One region of the Ferrimonas sp. YFM genome, then DNA from elsewhere that is predicted to be linked to it. Evidence: predicted binding sites of a transcription regulator. Region 1 holds the regulator's gene; the other holds the start of a gene.

Region 1 (7,741 bases):
TGTTCAATATTCTTGCGGTGCTGGCGATTCCGGCACTGCTGGCCCCGGGCCAGGTGGACGCCAACGCCGCCGGCCGGGATCTCTATATGATGCTGGCCACCAGCCTGGCGCCTCTGCTGCTATTGTGGATGAAAAAGCGTCAGATTCTGGGACGCATCGAAGGGCTTATCCTTCTGGTTGTATTTATTGCCTATCAGGGCATGCTGTTTAGTCAGGCGGGTTAAAGGAGCAAAGCGACACCATGACCAACCCCTCTCAACTGCGTCAATGGGGACGCGAAGTGATCGATGTGGAGATTGAAGCCCTGCAGGGGATGCAACAATACATCGACGACAGCTTTGTGGCCGCCTGTGAACAGCTCCTGGCCTGTCAGGGCAAGGTGATCGTCATGGGGATGGGCAAATCCGGTCACGTGGGCAACAAGATTGCCGCCACCCTGGCCAGTACCGGCACCCCCTCCTTCTTCGTCCACCCCGGCGAGGCCAGCCACGGCGACCTGGGGATGCTCACCGAGCAGGACGTGGTGGTGGCCATCTCCAACTCCGGCGAGGCCAGCGAAATCATGACCCTGATGCCGGTGATTCGCCGCCTGGGCATCCCGGTGATCGCCATGACCGGCAAACCGGACTCCAGCCTGGCCCGACTGGCTCAGGTGCACCTGTGCATCAAGGTGGAGAAGGAAGCCTGCCCCCTGGGTCTGGCCCCCACCTCTTCCACCACCGCCACCCTGGTGATGGGGGACGCCCTGGCGGTCGCCCTGCTGCAGGCCAAAGGCTTCACCGCCGACGACTTTGCCCTGTCTCACCCCGGCGGCGCCCTGGGGCGCAAGTTGCTGCTGCGCGTCGACGACCTGACCCATCGGGGCGAGCACCTGCCCTGCGTCGAGGAGAAGGTCCCCCTGTCCGAAGCCCTGCTGGAGATCTCCGCCAAGGGACTGGGGATGACCTGTGTCACCGATGCAAACGGCATACTGACCGGCATCTTCACCGACGGCGACCTGCGCCGGGTGCTGGATGCCCGGGTGGAGATCCACAACAGCACCATAGGTCAGGTGATGACCGCCAACCCCATTACCCTGGCGGACAACATCCTGGCGGCCGAAGCCCTCAAGTTGATGGAGGAGCGCAAGATCAATGGCCTGGTGCGCATCGACGACCAGGGTCGGCCCGTTGGCGCCCTTAACATGATGGACATGCTCAAAGCGGGAGTACTCTGATGACCATGATCGATACCCTCTATGGCCCTGTATCCCAGGACAACCTGGACCGTGCCGCCAACATCCGACTGCTGGTGTGTGACGTGGACGGCGTCTTCTCCGATGGCCGCATCTACCTGGGCAACCAGGGGGAAGAGCTCAAGGCGTTCCACACCAGAGACGGTTTTGGCATCAAAGCCCTGCAGGGCACCGGCGTTCAGGTGGCGGTGATCACCGGCCGCCGCTCCGAGATTGTCCAGACCCGCATGAGCGCCCTCGGCGTCGCCCACATCTACCAGGGCGTAGAGGACAAGGTCAGTGCCTATGAGGAGCTGAAAACCACTCTGGGTCTTGAGGACCATCAGTGCGCCTACATCGGCGATGATCTGGTGGACGCCCCGGTGATGGAACTCGCCGGCCTGTCCGTGGCGGTCAACGACGCCCACCCGTTGCTGCTGCGCCAGGCACACCTGGTGACCGGCACCCGCGGCGGCTTTGGCGCCGTCCGTGAGCTGTGCGATCTGATCATGGAAGCCCAGGGCACCTTCAAGGACGCCAAAGGGATGAGCGTATGAAGCGCGAAGGGATAGCCATTGCCATCCTGTTTGGTGCCGCCATCCTGCTGACCTGGCGCTCCATGGTGATGAAGGACCAGGCCCAGGTGGACGTCAAACCCAGCTACCAGCCGGACTTCGTCGCCGAGAACCTGCGCAGCCGCGTCTACTCGGAGTCGGGCCGCCTCAGTGCCGAGATCAGCGCCGACCAGATGGAGCACTACCAGGCCCTGGCCCTGACCCGCCTGCAGGAACCGGACTATCTGCTCTACCCTGAAGACAGCCAGGGGCAGTGGCGGGTGCAGGCCACTCAGGGGCAACTCAGCGACGGCCGCCACGTGGTACTGGAAAATGATGTTATCATCACAGCCATCGAGCCCAATGAACCACTTAAGACCATCACCACCGACTATCTGGAACTGGACCTGGAGACGATGATCATGACCTCCAACCGCCAGATCAAAGGCAATGGCGAGGGCTTTAACATCACCGCCAAAGGGTTGTGGGCGGATCTGAATTTGAACCGGATTGAATTAAAGAGTCAGGTAAATGCCATCTATGAAACCCATTAAACTGCTTCTGGCCGCCATGATGCTGCTGGGCAGCACCGGCGCCGCAGCCCTGGACAGCGACATTCACGAGAAAGTGGAGGTCAAAGCCGATAACTCCAGGGCGGATCTGCCCAACGGCATGCTGATCTACTCGGGCCGGGTTCGCATCACCCAGGGCACCCTGCTGATCAACGCCGACGAACTGCGTGCCGAAGCCACCGACGACAAGGTGGTGACCACCCTGATCGCCTCCGGTTCTCCCGCCACCTATCAACAGATGATGGAGAACGGCAAGCTGGCCCAGGCCGAAGCCGCCGAAATTCGCTACGACATCCAGAAGCGCATCCTGACCCTGAAGGGGAAAGCGGAGATGCGCCAGTCCGGCAGCCTGGTCCAGGGCGACACCATCCAGTACGACCTGGAGAAGCAGATGCTGGTGGCCGAAGGCAACAAGGATGAGCAGATCACCACCATCTTCCAGCCTGCAGAAACCGATCTCAAATCCCTGGCCGAGCCCAAGGAAAAGAAAGAGGGTGAGAAGCAGCAATGACCCGCTCAACCCTGACCGCAGAGAAACTGGCCAAGGCCTACAAGGGCCGGGAAGTGGTCAAGAACGTTGGCCTTGAGGTCAGCACCGGCCAGATCGTCGGCCTGCTGGGCCCCAACGGCGCCGGCAAGACCACCACCTTCTACATGGTGGTGGGCCTGGTGCAGAACGACCGGGGCCGGATCCTCATTGACGGCGAGGAGATCACCCTGCTGCCGATGCACAGCCGTGCCCGCAAGGGGATTGGCTACCTGCCTCAGGAATCCTCCATCTTCCGCAAGCTGTCGGTGTACGACAACCTGATGGCGGTGCTGCAGACCCGCAAGGGCCTGAGCCAGTCCCAGCGGGTAGAGAAGCTGGAACAGCTTCTGGAGGAGTTCAACATCACCCACATCCGCGACAGCCTGGGAATGAGCCTGTCCGGCGGCGAGCGCCGCCGGGTAGAGATCGCCCGGGCCCTGGCTGCCGATCCCAAGTTCATCCTGCTGGACGAGCCCTTCGCCGGCGTCGACCCCATCTCGGTGATCGACATCAAGAAGATCATCCAGCACCTGAGAGATCGCGGCCTGGGCGTACTGATCACCGACCACAATGTTCGGGAGACTCTGGACGTCTGTGAACACGCCTACATCGTCAGCCACGGCGAGCTGATCGCCCAGGGTGAACCCGCCGCCATCCTAGAGAACAAGCTGGTGCGCTCGGTATACTTGGGCGACCAGTTCAAGCTATAGTAATTTGAACTCCCGACCAGGAATACAACCGGAAATAACAAGAAGGAATAAGGACAGGTTGTTGTAAATGAAGACTTCTCTACAGCTAAAGCTGGGACAGCAGCTCACCATGACCCCGCAGTTGCAACAGGCCATTCGCCTGCTGCAACTGTCGACGCTGGATCTCCAACAGGAGATTCAGGAGGCTCTGGATGCCAACCCCCTGCTTGAGGTCGAGGAGGATCTCAGCCCAGCCGTCCCCGACACCCCGGACACCGCCACCCGGGATGAGTTGGAGCCCGCTCCGGAAGCCGCCAGCCTGGACACCAGCGAGGCCCTGAGTCAGACCGACATGCCCGATGACCTTCAGGTCGACACCTCCTGGGACGAATACTACACCTCCTCCCCGGCCCCCATGTCCAGCCGGGAAGACGACATGCCCTTTCAGGGCAGCACCGGCGACAGCCTTCAAAGCCATCTGCTGTGGCAGATGGAACTGACCCCCATGTCCGATACCGACCGCGCCATCGCGGTGGCCATCATTGATGCCACCGACGAACGCGGCTACCTGACCCAGACCGCCGAAGACATTCTCGAAGCCATGGGCGACGATGAGGTGGAGCTGGACGAGGTGGAAGCGGTGCTCAAGCGGGTGCAACGATTCGATCCTGTGGGCGTCTGTGCCCGGGATCTGGCCGAGTGCCTGCTGGTGCAACTGAGTCAGTTTGATGGGGGAACCCCCTGGCTGGCAGAGGCCAGGATGCTGATCCAGGAGCACATGGATCTGCTGGCCAATCGCGACTTCCGCGGCCTGATGCGCAAGACCCGCCTCAAGGAGGAGGAGCTCAAAGAGGCGATGGAGCTGATCCAGACCCTCAACCCGCGTCCCGGCAGCGCCCTGGTCAGCGATAACGACCAGTACGTGATTCCCGATGTGGCGGTCTCCAAGCGCAAGGGGCGCTGGGTAGTGGAACTCAATCCGGACACCATGCCCAAGATCCGCATCAACGAACAGTATGCGGCCCTGAGCCGCAACAGCCGCAATCAGGCAGACAGCCAATTCGTTCGCGGTCACCTGCAGGAAGCCAAGTGGTTCCTGAAGAGCCTGGAGAGCCGCAACGACACCCTGCTCAAGGTGGCCAACTGCATCGTCCAGTTCCAGCAAGGCTTCCTGGAGTATGGTGACGAGGCGATGAAGCCCATGGTGCTCAACGATGTGGCGGAAGCGGTGGACATGCACGAGTCCACTATCTCCCGGGTGACCACCCAGAAATACATGCATACGCCCCGTGGCATCTTCGAGCTGAAATACTTCTTTTCCAGCCACGTCAGCACCGACAGTGGCGGCGAGTGCTCATCCACGGCAATTCGTGCTTTAATTAAAAAATTGGTTGCTGCTGAGAATCCTAAAAAACCTCTCAGTGACAGCAAAATGGCGGAGCTGCTGGCAGAACAGGGAATCAAGGTGGCGAGACGGACCATCGCCAAGTACAGGGAAGCCCTGGGCATAGCTCCATCCAATCAGCGGAAACAGCTGTAACCAGCAAAAAAGGAGGAACCTATATGCAAATCAATCTGACCGGTCATCACGTCGAGATCACAACCGCTCTGAGAGATTATGTGCACACCAAGTTCGACAAGCTGGAGCGCCACTTTGACCATATCTCCAATGTCTACGTGGTGCTGAATGTGGAGAAAGCACAGCAAACCGCCGAAGCCAAACTGAACCTGAGTGGCCGCGAAGTGTACGCGACCCACCACCACGACAACATGTACGCTGCCATCGACGGCCTGATCGACAAGCTGGACCGTCAGGTTATCAAGCATAAAGAGAAAATTTCACGCCATTAATCATGGACATAACCACGTTACTCAGCCCGGAGTGCGCCACCATCGCCGCTCCGGGCCTTAGCAAAAAGCGCGCCCTGGAGATGATCTCCCAACTGGCGGGCGAGCATCACGGCAGTCTCAACCCCCAGCAGCTGTTCGAAAGCCTGCTGGCCAGGGAGAGGATGGGCAGCACCGGCATCGGCAAGGGAATCGCCCTGCCCCATGGCCGGCTGGCGAACATCGAGCGCCCCATCGCCGTGTTCATCAAGTGCGACGAAGCGATCCCCTTCGACGCCATCGATGGCAAGCCAGTGGACCTGCTGTTTGCCCTGTTTGTCCCCGAGGACGCCGTACAGGAGCACCTGGCCACTCTGGCCGCCATGGCCAAGACCCTGCAGGACAAAGAGACCTGCCGGGCACTGCGCAAATGCAGCAATGACTCTGAGCTCTATGCCCTGGTGACCTCGTGAAACTGATCATCCTCTCCGGACGTTCCGGTGCCGGCAAATCCGTCGCCCTCCGGGTCCTCGAAGACCTGGGCTGCTACTGTGTCGACAACCTGCCCGCGGTGATGCTGCCCTCCCTGGTGGAGGAGATGCTGGATCAATGCGACACCCTGGCGGTCAGCCTGGACATCCGCAACCTGCCGGACCAGGCGGAACAGATTCCTGAGATACTCAAGCACCTGCCGGATTCCATCGAGCGACAGATCTACTTCCTGGATGCGTCGGATGCCAGCCTGATCAAGCGCTACAGCGAGACCCGCAGACTGCATCCCCTGTCGCGCAGCGGCACTTCCCTGGCGGAGGCGATCGCCTCAGAGACCCAACTGCTGGCCCCCATTCGCGACCTGGCCGACCACAGTTTCATGACCGATGGCCTGTCGGTCCATCAGTTGGCCGACGAGATGCGTACCCGACTGCTGGGGCAGGCGGAACGGGAACTGCTGCTGGTGTTTGAGTCCTTCGGATTCAAGCATGGCATCCCCAAGGATGCGGACTACGTGTTCGACGTACGCTTTCTGCCCAACCCTCACTGGGATCCCGCCCTGCGTCCCCTCACCGGCCTGGACAAGCCGGTGCAGCGCTACTTCGCCAAGGAGTGGATGGTGGCGCGCTTTATCGAACACACCGAAAACTTTCTGCTCAACTGGCTGCCGATGCTGGAGCGCAACAACCGCGCCTACCTGACCATCGCCATCGGCTGTACCGGCGGCCAGCACCGCAGCGTCTACATCGCCGAACAGCTGGAGCAACGCTTCCGCCAGCGGCAGAAGCAGACCTCGGTCCGTCATCGTGAACTGGACAAACGTGAAGCTGACAAGAACCCTTAAGGTGGTCAACAAGCTGGGCCTGCACGCCCGCGCCGCCACCCGGCTGGCGCAGCTGGCCCACAACTACGACGCCCACATTCAGGTGGTCCATGGAGACCAGAGCGCCAGTGCCGACAGCGTGCTGGGGCTGCTGATGCTGCAAACCTGTCAGGGACAGGAGGTGACGGTGATCTGCGAAGGCCAGGACGCCGAGCCCGCCCTGGAAGCGGTCACCCAACTGTTCAGCGGGCGATTCGACGAATCAGAATAAAAAAACCGGAGCCTGGCTCCGGTTTTTTGTTTTTCGACACTAGGTCCCCAATCAGTTACCGGCCACCTTCATGGCGCTCAGCAGGATGGACCCCGTCTTGATGCTGGTGCGGGGATCCACATCTGTGCCCACCGCCACCATATCCCGGTACATCTGCTTCAGGTTACCGGCGATGGTGATCTCGTGCACCGGATACTGGATGATGCCGTTCTCCACCCAGAAGCCGGCGGCGCCACGGGAGTAATCACCGGTCACGCCGTTCACACCATGGCCCATCAGCTCGGTCACATACAGGCCGGTGCCCATCTGCTTCAGCATGGAGGCCAGATCGCCGCCATTGCTGGCCAGTTGCCAGTTGTAGATGCCACCGGCGTGACCCGTGGTGGTCATCCCCAGGCGGCGGGCGGAGTAAGCGGTCAGCAGGTAGGACTCCAGTACGCCGTCACGGACAATCTGCCGGGCACGGGTGGCCACACCCTCCCCATCGAAGGGAGCGCTGGCCAGGCCCACGGGCAGATGAGGATTCTCTTCGATTGAGAACCACTGGGGCAGAATCTCGGTGCCTAGGCTGTCCAGCAGGAAGGAGGACTGACGATAGAGTGACGCACCGCTGATGGCGCCCACCAGGTGACCCACCAGGCCGGTGGCGGTCTCGGCGGAGAACAGCACTGGCACTTCGCAGGTGTCGATCTTGCGCGCACCCAGACGGGCGCTGACCTTAGCGGCGGCGCTGATGCCCAGGGCCTCCGGGTTCACCAGATCGCCAAATCG
Region 2 (7,741 bases), 1.6 Mb from region 1:
GATCATGTTCACCAGCTCCTCGGTCACGTTGACGTTGGAGGTTTCCAGAGCACCCTGACGGATGGAACCCAGACCATCCAGGCCGGGTACGCCGGCGATGGGCGCACCACTGGCGCCGGTCTCCAGGAACAGGTTTTGACCTATGGGCTCCAGGCCACTGGCGTTGACGAAGTTGGAGATCTCAATCTGGCCCACCACCACGTTGGCCGCCTGGCCGGGCACCCGCACCGACACCTCACCCTCGGAGGAGACTGTCACGGACTGGGCGTCTTCCGGGATGACGATGCCTGGGTCCAGCACATAACCGGAACCCGGGGTCACCATCTGCCCCTCCTCGTCCAGAGTGAACTGGCCGTTGCGGGAGTAGGCCTGGGTACCGTCAGGCATCTGAATCTGGAAGAAGCCCGGGCCGTCGATCATCAGGTCCAGGCTGTTGTTGGTGGTTTCCATGTTGCCCTGGGAGAAGATGCGCTGAGTGGCCGCCACCTTGGTGCCGGCGCCCAGGGTCAGGCCGTTGGGCAGCTCGGTATTCTGGGCGCTGATGCCCCCGGCCTGGTTGATGGTTTGATAGAGCAGGTCCTCAAACACGGCGCGGCTCTTCTTAAAGCCCACGGTGCTGGCGTTAGCCAGGTTGTTTGAGATGTTGGAGATTTCAGTCTGCTGAGCGTCCAGGCCTGTTTTACTGATCCAAAGTGCCGGTTGCATACTCTTTACCCTTTAAATGTCCGTTACACCCGCAACAGTTTTGCGGCTGACCTGTCGTTCTCTTCGGCGGTTTTCATCATCTTCAGCTGCATGTCGAATTGACGCTGCATCTCGATCATTCCCACCAGTTCATGTACCGGGCTGACGTTGCTGCCCTCGATGGCACCCGCCACCAGCTCCACCTCTGCATCGGCCAGGTAGGCTTCGCCGCCAAGGGCACGGAACAAGCCATCTTCGCCCTTGGTCAGAGTATTGATTTCTGGGTTGACCATCTGAAGCTGGTCCACCTCTTCCATGGCGTTGGCCGGTGCGCCCTGGGGACGCACTGTGATGATGCCGTTGGTGGCGATCTCCACCTTCTCCACCGGCAGTGGCAGGAAGATGGGCCCGGCGGCCCCCATGATGGGGCGGCCTTGAGCGTTGGTGAGCATGCCCCCTTCGTCGACCTTCAGAGAGCCGGCACGGGTCAGGGCTTCGTTGCCCTGCTCATCCTCGACCACAAACCAGCCTTCACCCTTGATGGCCACATCCAGGCTGCGACCCGTGGTCTTCAGGCTGCCGGCATCAAAGTTGCTGGCCGGGCGCTCGGTCATGGCAAACACCCGGGTGGGCAACCCCTCACCGAACGCCTGCATGCTGCGGGCCTGGTGCAGATCCGCCTTGAAACCGTCGGTGCGGGCGTTGGCCAGGTTGTTGGCATGCACACCCAGGGCGTACATGTTCTGGCTGGCGCCTGACGCGGCGATATAAAGCATCTTGTCCAAAGGTGACTCCACAGTCGGCAATGACGTTAATTACCCAGGGTAAATGCAATAGCTGTGCCAGAAACGAAAAGTGCGGCGATTGGGCGGTTCAGGGGGGATTCAGAATTGGGGAAGGGGCAACGAGGGGAAAGGGGTTGCCGCCCCCGGCAGGGGCGGCAATCCAGGCTTAGCGGATCTGCAGGATGTTCTGCTGCAGCTGGTTGGCGATATCCAGGGCACGGGAGTTGGCCTGGAAGTTACGCTGAGCGCTGATCAGGTCCACCAGCTCAGTGGTCAGGTCGGTGTTGGACTGCTCCAAGGCCGCCGAGTTGATGGCGCCGAAGGTGCCGGTGTTGGGCTCACCCAACAGCGCCTCACCGGACGCCTGGCTCTGTTTCCAGGAGGTGTTGCCCTGCTGAGTCAGGCCCTGCTCATTGGCAAAACGCGCCAGAGCCACCTTGCCCAGGGGCACTTCGGTACCATTGGAGTAGGTGGCGCTGATCAGGCCATCGGCCGCCACTTCCACGTTGGTCAGTCGACCCACGGTGGAACCGTCCTGCTTCAGCTTGGTCACCTCAAACTTGGAGGCGTACTGAGTGGGGTTGTCCATGCGGATCTCAACCCGCTGAGTGCCATCGGCGCCCGGGCCAATCACACCGGCACCCGTGGTACCCAGAGCCACGGTCTGGATCATGGTGGGGTTGGTGTTCAGGAAGTTACCTGTGTCGTCGAAGCTCACCACGGCGGCGGTATGACCGGCGGCATTCTGAGCGGCAATACCTGCGGTATCGGCCACGCCGTCACCGTTGGTGTCCTGGTCCCAGGTACCGTTGGTGGTGGCGCCGGCGGCGTCACCGATGTTCACCGGCTTGTCGTCCATGGTGAAGAAGGTCAGCCACTGGTTGTTGTTGTTCAAAGCGCCGCCCGGAGGCTTAACGAAGTACTGGGTCATGATGTGCGGCTCACCCAGTGAGTCGTACACGGTCACCGAGGTGGCGTTGTTGTAGGTGGTGGGATCCGTGGGATCGAAGTTGGCCGGATCATGGGTGATGTCGCCGGCATTGACGTTCACCGAGACGTCCACAACACCGGTCATCTGAGGCTGACCCGCCGTCTGGGGAATCTGCACCGGCTGGGTGGTGGAGAGGCTGACGGAGGAAACCGAGCCGTCGTCATTCACCGGCAGAGCCATCAGGTAGTTGCCCTGGGAGTCCACCATGAAGTTGTCGTCGTTCAGCTTGAACGCACCGGCGCGGGTGTAGTTGTAGTCCTGGGAGCCGAACTCAGAGATGGTGACGAACATGCCGTTACCATTGATGGCCAGGTCCAGGGCGTTGTTGGTGAACTGCAAGGAGCCCTGGTGGAACTGCTGGGCCACCTGAGAGGTCGCCACACCGCTGCCCACATTGGTCTTGCTGTTGGTGAACAGGGAGTTGGAATAAACGTCGGCAAACTCGGCGCGAGACTCTTTAAAGCCAATGGTGTTCACGTTGGCAATGTTGTTCGACGTGGTATCCAGGTCCTTCTGCGCGGCATTCAGACCGCTGAGTGAGATATTGAATGACATGCTCGTTCCTCGTTAAGAGCCTTCTGCGACCGCCAATACGTCAGACAGCTTAACGCCGCCGACACCGCGCAGATTCAGGACTGTATCGTAGTTGGCACCGCCCAGGGTCACGCTGCTGACGTGGCCATAGGTGAACACCGGTAGAGTATCGGTCTTGCCGCCAACCAGGGCCTCAGCGGTAAAGCTGTAGGTGCCCTCCGGCAAAGCGTCGCCGTCGGCATTTTTGCCGTCCCAGCTGAAGTCGACGTTGCCGCCATTGCCCACAGGCACCTCGAAGGTGCGGACAATCTGCCCAGCCCCATCCTTCACCTTCATGGTCATGTTCTGCGCCCCGGCCGGGGTGGAGATCACACCGGTGATCGGGCTGGCGCCGTCCGAAACCGCCTTGTCTGATGGGATCAGCACCTTCTGACCTACCAGACTGCTGGCCTCGAGGGCCTGGCTGGAGTTCATCACGGTGTTCATGTTCTTGATCTCATCGTTCAAGGAGTTGATCCCATCAACGGTGGCAAAGGAGGACATCTGAGAGATCATCTGATCGTTGTCCACCGGCTTGAAGGGATCCTGCATGGACAACTGCTGAGACAGCAGGGAGAAAAAGTCTTCCTGAGTCAGAGCCTGGTTGTTGTCCTTGGCTGTGGGAGTCGCTTCTTGCTGCCACTTGAGGGAGTTTAAGTAACTGTTGTCGATGGTATTACTCATCCAGTCCCCCTTTATTTACCAAGTCTGAGAGTTTGCTTGGCCAGGTTCTTGGCGGCGTCAGCCACCTCGACGTTGGCCTGATAACTGCGGGATGCGGAGATCATGTTGGCCATCTCCTCCACCACGTTGACGTTGGGCTTGAAGATGTAGCCCTCCTCGTTCGCCATGGGGTGATCCGGGGCGTACTCCTGGATCAGCGGCTTGTTGCTCTCCACAATGCCGGCCACGCTGACGCCACCCAGGGCTTCCAGCTCCTTCTTGATGCCGGCACCATGAGGCCCATGCTGATGGGTGACGAACTCCTGGAGGCGGGCGGCAAACACCGGCTCACGGGCACGGTAGGTGTCGCCAGAGCTGCTGGAGACGCTGTTGGCGTTGGCCACGTTACTGGCAGTGGTGTTCAGGCGCACGTTCTGCGCCATCATGCCGCTGCCGGCGATATCGAGAATATTAAACAGGCTCATGGTTATTCACCCCGCAGCGCTTTGCGCATTCCCTGGAACTTGCTCCCGAGAAACTCGAGGGTCATCTGCTGCTCCAGGTTGTTCTGCATGAAGTTATTGCGTTCGATGTTGACATCCACGGTGTTGCCGTCGCCGGTATCCGGCTGCAGCGGCACCCGGTAGGCCAGGCCGCCAATGGGCTCTCTGCCGATTTTGAAGTGCTCTTCGTGGGTCTTGGACATGGAGATGCCGCCCTGGGCCGTTTTCGCCTGGCTCAGGGCCTGTTCGAAGTCCACGTCCTGGGCCTTGTAGCCAGGGGTGTCAGCGTTGGCAATGTTGTTGGCCAGCACTTCGGCACGCTGGGAACGGATCCCCAGGGTGTGTTGATGAATGCCCAGTGCTTTATCGAACGAGATGGCCATCTTTGCCTCCTAAACGCAGTCTTGCCCTAGAAAAGCAAAAGGCGTGCCATTGGCACGCCTTTGTCGATAAAAAGAGAGGCTATCGCTTTCTATGTATGATTCCAGCAGGGAATCTGAGCATTTCGAACTGGTCGGTGAGACCGGCAAGAGACTCGGAGGCCCCCAGCACCAGGTAGCCACCCGGGTTGAGGGCGGCAGCAAATTGCCGCAGGATCTTGCCCTTGTCCTCCGCCGAGAAGTAGATGAGTACGTTACGGCAAAAGATCACGTCGAACTTGCCCAGCAGGGCATAGCTGTCCAACAGGTTGAGCTGACGGAAATTGACCATGCGACGCACGTCATCCCGCACCTTCATCCCCTTGGGCGAAGGCTGGAAGAACAGGCGACGACGCTCCGGCGACAGACCCCGGGTCAGGGCCAGCTCGTCATACTCACCGGCCTTGGCCTGGTCCAGGATCTGGGTGGACAGGTCGGTGGCCATGATGTCCACCCCGTTCATCAGCATCCCGGGGCGCTTCTGCCGGGTCTCATGGACCACCATGGCCATGGAGTAAGGCTCCTGGCCTGAGGAGCAGGCACTGGACCAGATGCGGATGGACCGCCCCAGTTTGGCCAGTTCAGGCAGAAGTTCGTCCGCCAGCAACTGATAGGGGTAGGTATCACGGAACCAGAAGGTTTCGTTGGTGGTCATCGCCTCGACGACGGCGGTTCTGAGTTTGCTCTGCTCAGGACGCATCGATTGCTTCACCAGGTCGGACAGGCTGTCCAGACCGAAGGATTTCATCAACGGACTTAGGCGGCTACGTACCAGATATTGCTTGTTGTCCCCCAGCACGATGCCGCACTGCTTCTGCAGGAAGGCGGCAAAGGTCTGGTATTCCGTAGGAGCTAAGGTTTTGGTTGGCACCGAATCAGGCCTCTTTCAGGTAGCGATCGATCGCTCCTGCCAATTCATCAGGATTAAACTTGGCGATGAAGTCGTCTGCACCCACTTTCTTCACCATGGCTTGGTTGAACACTCCACTGAGGGAGGTGTGCAGGATCACCTTCAGAGAGGTGAGTTTGGGATTGTCACGAATGGAGGCGGTCAGGGTGTAACCGTCCATCTCCGGCATCTCAATGTCGGAGATGATACCACCAAACACCTCGGAGATATCCTCTTTGTCCTTCACCAGATCTTCCAGCTTGCGCAGAGCCTCCAGGCCGTCTTTGGCCAGCTCGATCTCCAGTCCCAGAGGTTCCAGGGCGCGCACCACCTGCTTGCGGGCAACGGAGGAGTCATCCACCACCATGATGCGACGCTTGCGCTCAGAGATGGGGCTGAGGTTGGCGGCCACGTCATCGCTGATGTCGGTTTTGGCCGGGGTGATCTCATCGAGAATCTTCTCGACATCGAGGATCTCCACCAGTTCACCGTTGATCTCGGTCACCGCGGTCAGGTAGTTGCTGCGACCACTGCCCTGCGGCGGTGGCATGACGGAATCCCAGTTGAGATTCACAATGCGCTCGACACCCGCCACCAGGAAGCCCTGGACGGAGCGGTTGTACTCACTGATGATGATGAAGCTGTTCTCCACATCCTGAGTCGGACGGCCACCCACGGCGGCAGACATGTCGATGACGGAGATGGTCTGACCGCGGATGTGGGCCACACCCCGGACCAGATTGTTCAGGCGAGGCAGGCTGGTCAGCTTCGGACACTGCAGAACCTCCCGCACCTTGAATACGTTAATCCCAAAGGTCTGCCGGCCATTAAGCCGGAATAGGAGAAGCTCGAGGCGGTTCTGCCCGACCAGCTGGGTGCGCTGGTTCACCGAGTCTAAGATGCTAGCCATTGGTGGAGTCCTTATTAAAGCTGAAACAAAGGCACAGATATTGCTGCACACCCAACCGACAAATTGTTGGCACCGGAACTTTTGATATGATGCTGCTGCGTTGTATCAATTTCCCCAAGCGTGTTCAAGTATAGGTTATCTGGTCGGTGGTTAATTTCCATGAAGCTGTATGCATTCTTACTCTCCCTGCTCTTTAGTGTGTCGGCACTGGGCGAAACTTCTTTAGACATGATTGAAGAGGCCGCTTCCCAGTATGTCCTCGACATGGTAGAGGTGCCGGAAGGGGCGCGAATTAAGGTGACCGCCAGTGAATTGGACAAACGTCGCCACTTCGAAAACTGTGACACGCCCCTGCAGGCTCAGGCCCCGGCTGTCAAGGGAAACACTCGCTATCTGACCGTCAAGGTCAGTTGCGACTCACCTCAGCCCTGGCTGGTGTATGTGCCGGTGCAGGTCGCCATTGAGTACCCGGTGCTGGTGGCCAGAATGGCCCTGGGGCCAGACACCCTGCTGGACGAGTCCATGGTGGAGCTGAGGTACGTCAATAATAACAGTCTGAGGGGGAACCATTTCAGCTCACCTGATGAGCTGAATGGTGCCAGACTAAAAAGGCGAGCGGGGGCGGGTCAGGTGATCACCAAGCGCAACGTCTGTCTGGTGTGCAAAGGGGATCCGGTGACCATCGAAGCCAATAATGACCACCTCTCCATTCGCACCTCAGGCACCGCCATGAGCAGCGGTTCCATGGGTGACGCCATCCGGGTGCAGAACAGCCGGTCGCGCAGAATGGTGGACGCCTACGTCACTGGCATTGGCCATGTGCGGGTGAAAATGTAAAAATTACCCTAAAGCTTCTGGCCGCGCGGCCGATACCAGTGTCAGAAGAGCCCAAATACACAGCGACGGAGCCACATTATGGCTATCGACATCAACAAACTGAGCAGCGGTACCGCAGGCCTGCAACCGGCCCGGCGGGCGGTGACCCAACAAAGCAAGCCCGAAGGGAGCAGTGCTCAGGCTGCCGCCAAGGGGGATGAGGTGAAGCTGACCCAGGAAGCCCAGCAACTGCAACGGGCGGAGAAGGTGATGCAGGAAACCCCTGAGGTCAACAGCTCCAAGGTGGAAGCCCTGAAGCAGGCGATCTCCGAAGGTCGTTACCACGTTGACCCGGACAAGCTGGCTGCCAACCTCTCCCGCTTCGAGAGTGAACTGACCGGTGAGTGAGTCCGGCATTCACGCCTTGATTGGCGCTCAGCAGGAGCGCCTGTCTAACCTGCTTCAACTGTTGGAGCAGGAAACCGAGGCGTTGCTTGAGCGGGATGCG

What was found. The regulator sigma-54, encoded in region 1, starts transcription at its own class of promoters, with help from an activator protein. The targets are predictions, from matches to a motif close to GTTGGCACGNNNNTNGNNT.
Region 2: a site for sigma-54 is predicted at 1,513-1,531, ahead of flgF (flagellar basal-body rod protein FlgF). Genes of this name have one in related genera too.

What each region holds. Positions count from the first base shown of each region.
Region 1 is NZ_AP027368.1:4,200,342-4,208,082, forward strand. Features, by position in the region: gene QUE41_RS19425 (calcium/sodium antiporter) at 1-224, shown strand, start outside; gene QUE41_RS19430 (KpsF/GutQ family sugar-phosphate isomerase) at 242-1,216, shown strand; gene kdsC (3-deoxy-manno-octulosonate-8-phosphatase KdsC) at 1,222-1,770, shown strand; gene lptC (LPS export ABC transporter periplasmic protein LptC) at 1,767-2,321, shown strand; gene lptA (lipopolysaccharide transport periplasmic protein LptA) at 2,308-2,850, shown strand; gene lptB (LPS export ABC transporter ATP-binding protein) at 2,847-3,578, shown strand; gene QUE41_RS19455 (RNA polymerase factor sigma-54) at 3,646-5,097, shown strand; gene hpf (ribosome hibernation promoting factor) at 5,121-5,408, shown strand; gene ptsN (PTS IIA-like nitrogen regulatory protein PtsN) at 5,411-5,857, shown strand; gene rapZ (RNase adapter RapZ) at 5,854-6,720, shown strand; gene QUE41_RS19475 (HPr family phosphocarrier protein) at 6,698-6,970, shown strand; gene pmbA (metalloprotease PmbA) at 7,022-7,741, opposite strand, start outside.
Region 2 is NZ_AP027368.1:1,173,927-1,181,667, reverse strand. Features, by position in the region: gene flgG (flagellar basal-body rod protein FlgG) at 1-705, opposite strand, end outside; gene flgF (flagellar basal-body rod protein FlgF) at 729-1,469, opposite strand; gene flgE (flagellar hook protein FlgE) at 1,636-3,015, opposite strand; gene QUE41_RS05650 (flagellar hook assembly protein FlgD) at 3,028-3,717, opposite strand; gene flgC (flagellar basal body rod protein FlgC) at 3,729-4,181, opposite strand; gene flgB (flagellar basal body rod protein FlgB) at 4,184-4,582, opposite strand; gene QUE41_RS05635 (CheR family methyltransferase) at 4,662-5,489, opposite strand; gene QUE41_RS05630 (chemotaxis protein CheV) at 5,494-6,417, opposite strand; gene flgA (flagellar basal body P-ring formation chaperone FlgA) at 6,577-7,254, shown strand; gene flgM (flagellar biosynthesis anti-sigma factor FlgM) at 7,333-7,641, shown strand; gene flgN (flagellar protein FlgN) at 7,634-7,741, shown strand, end outside.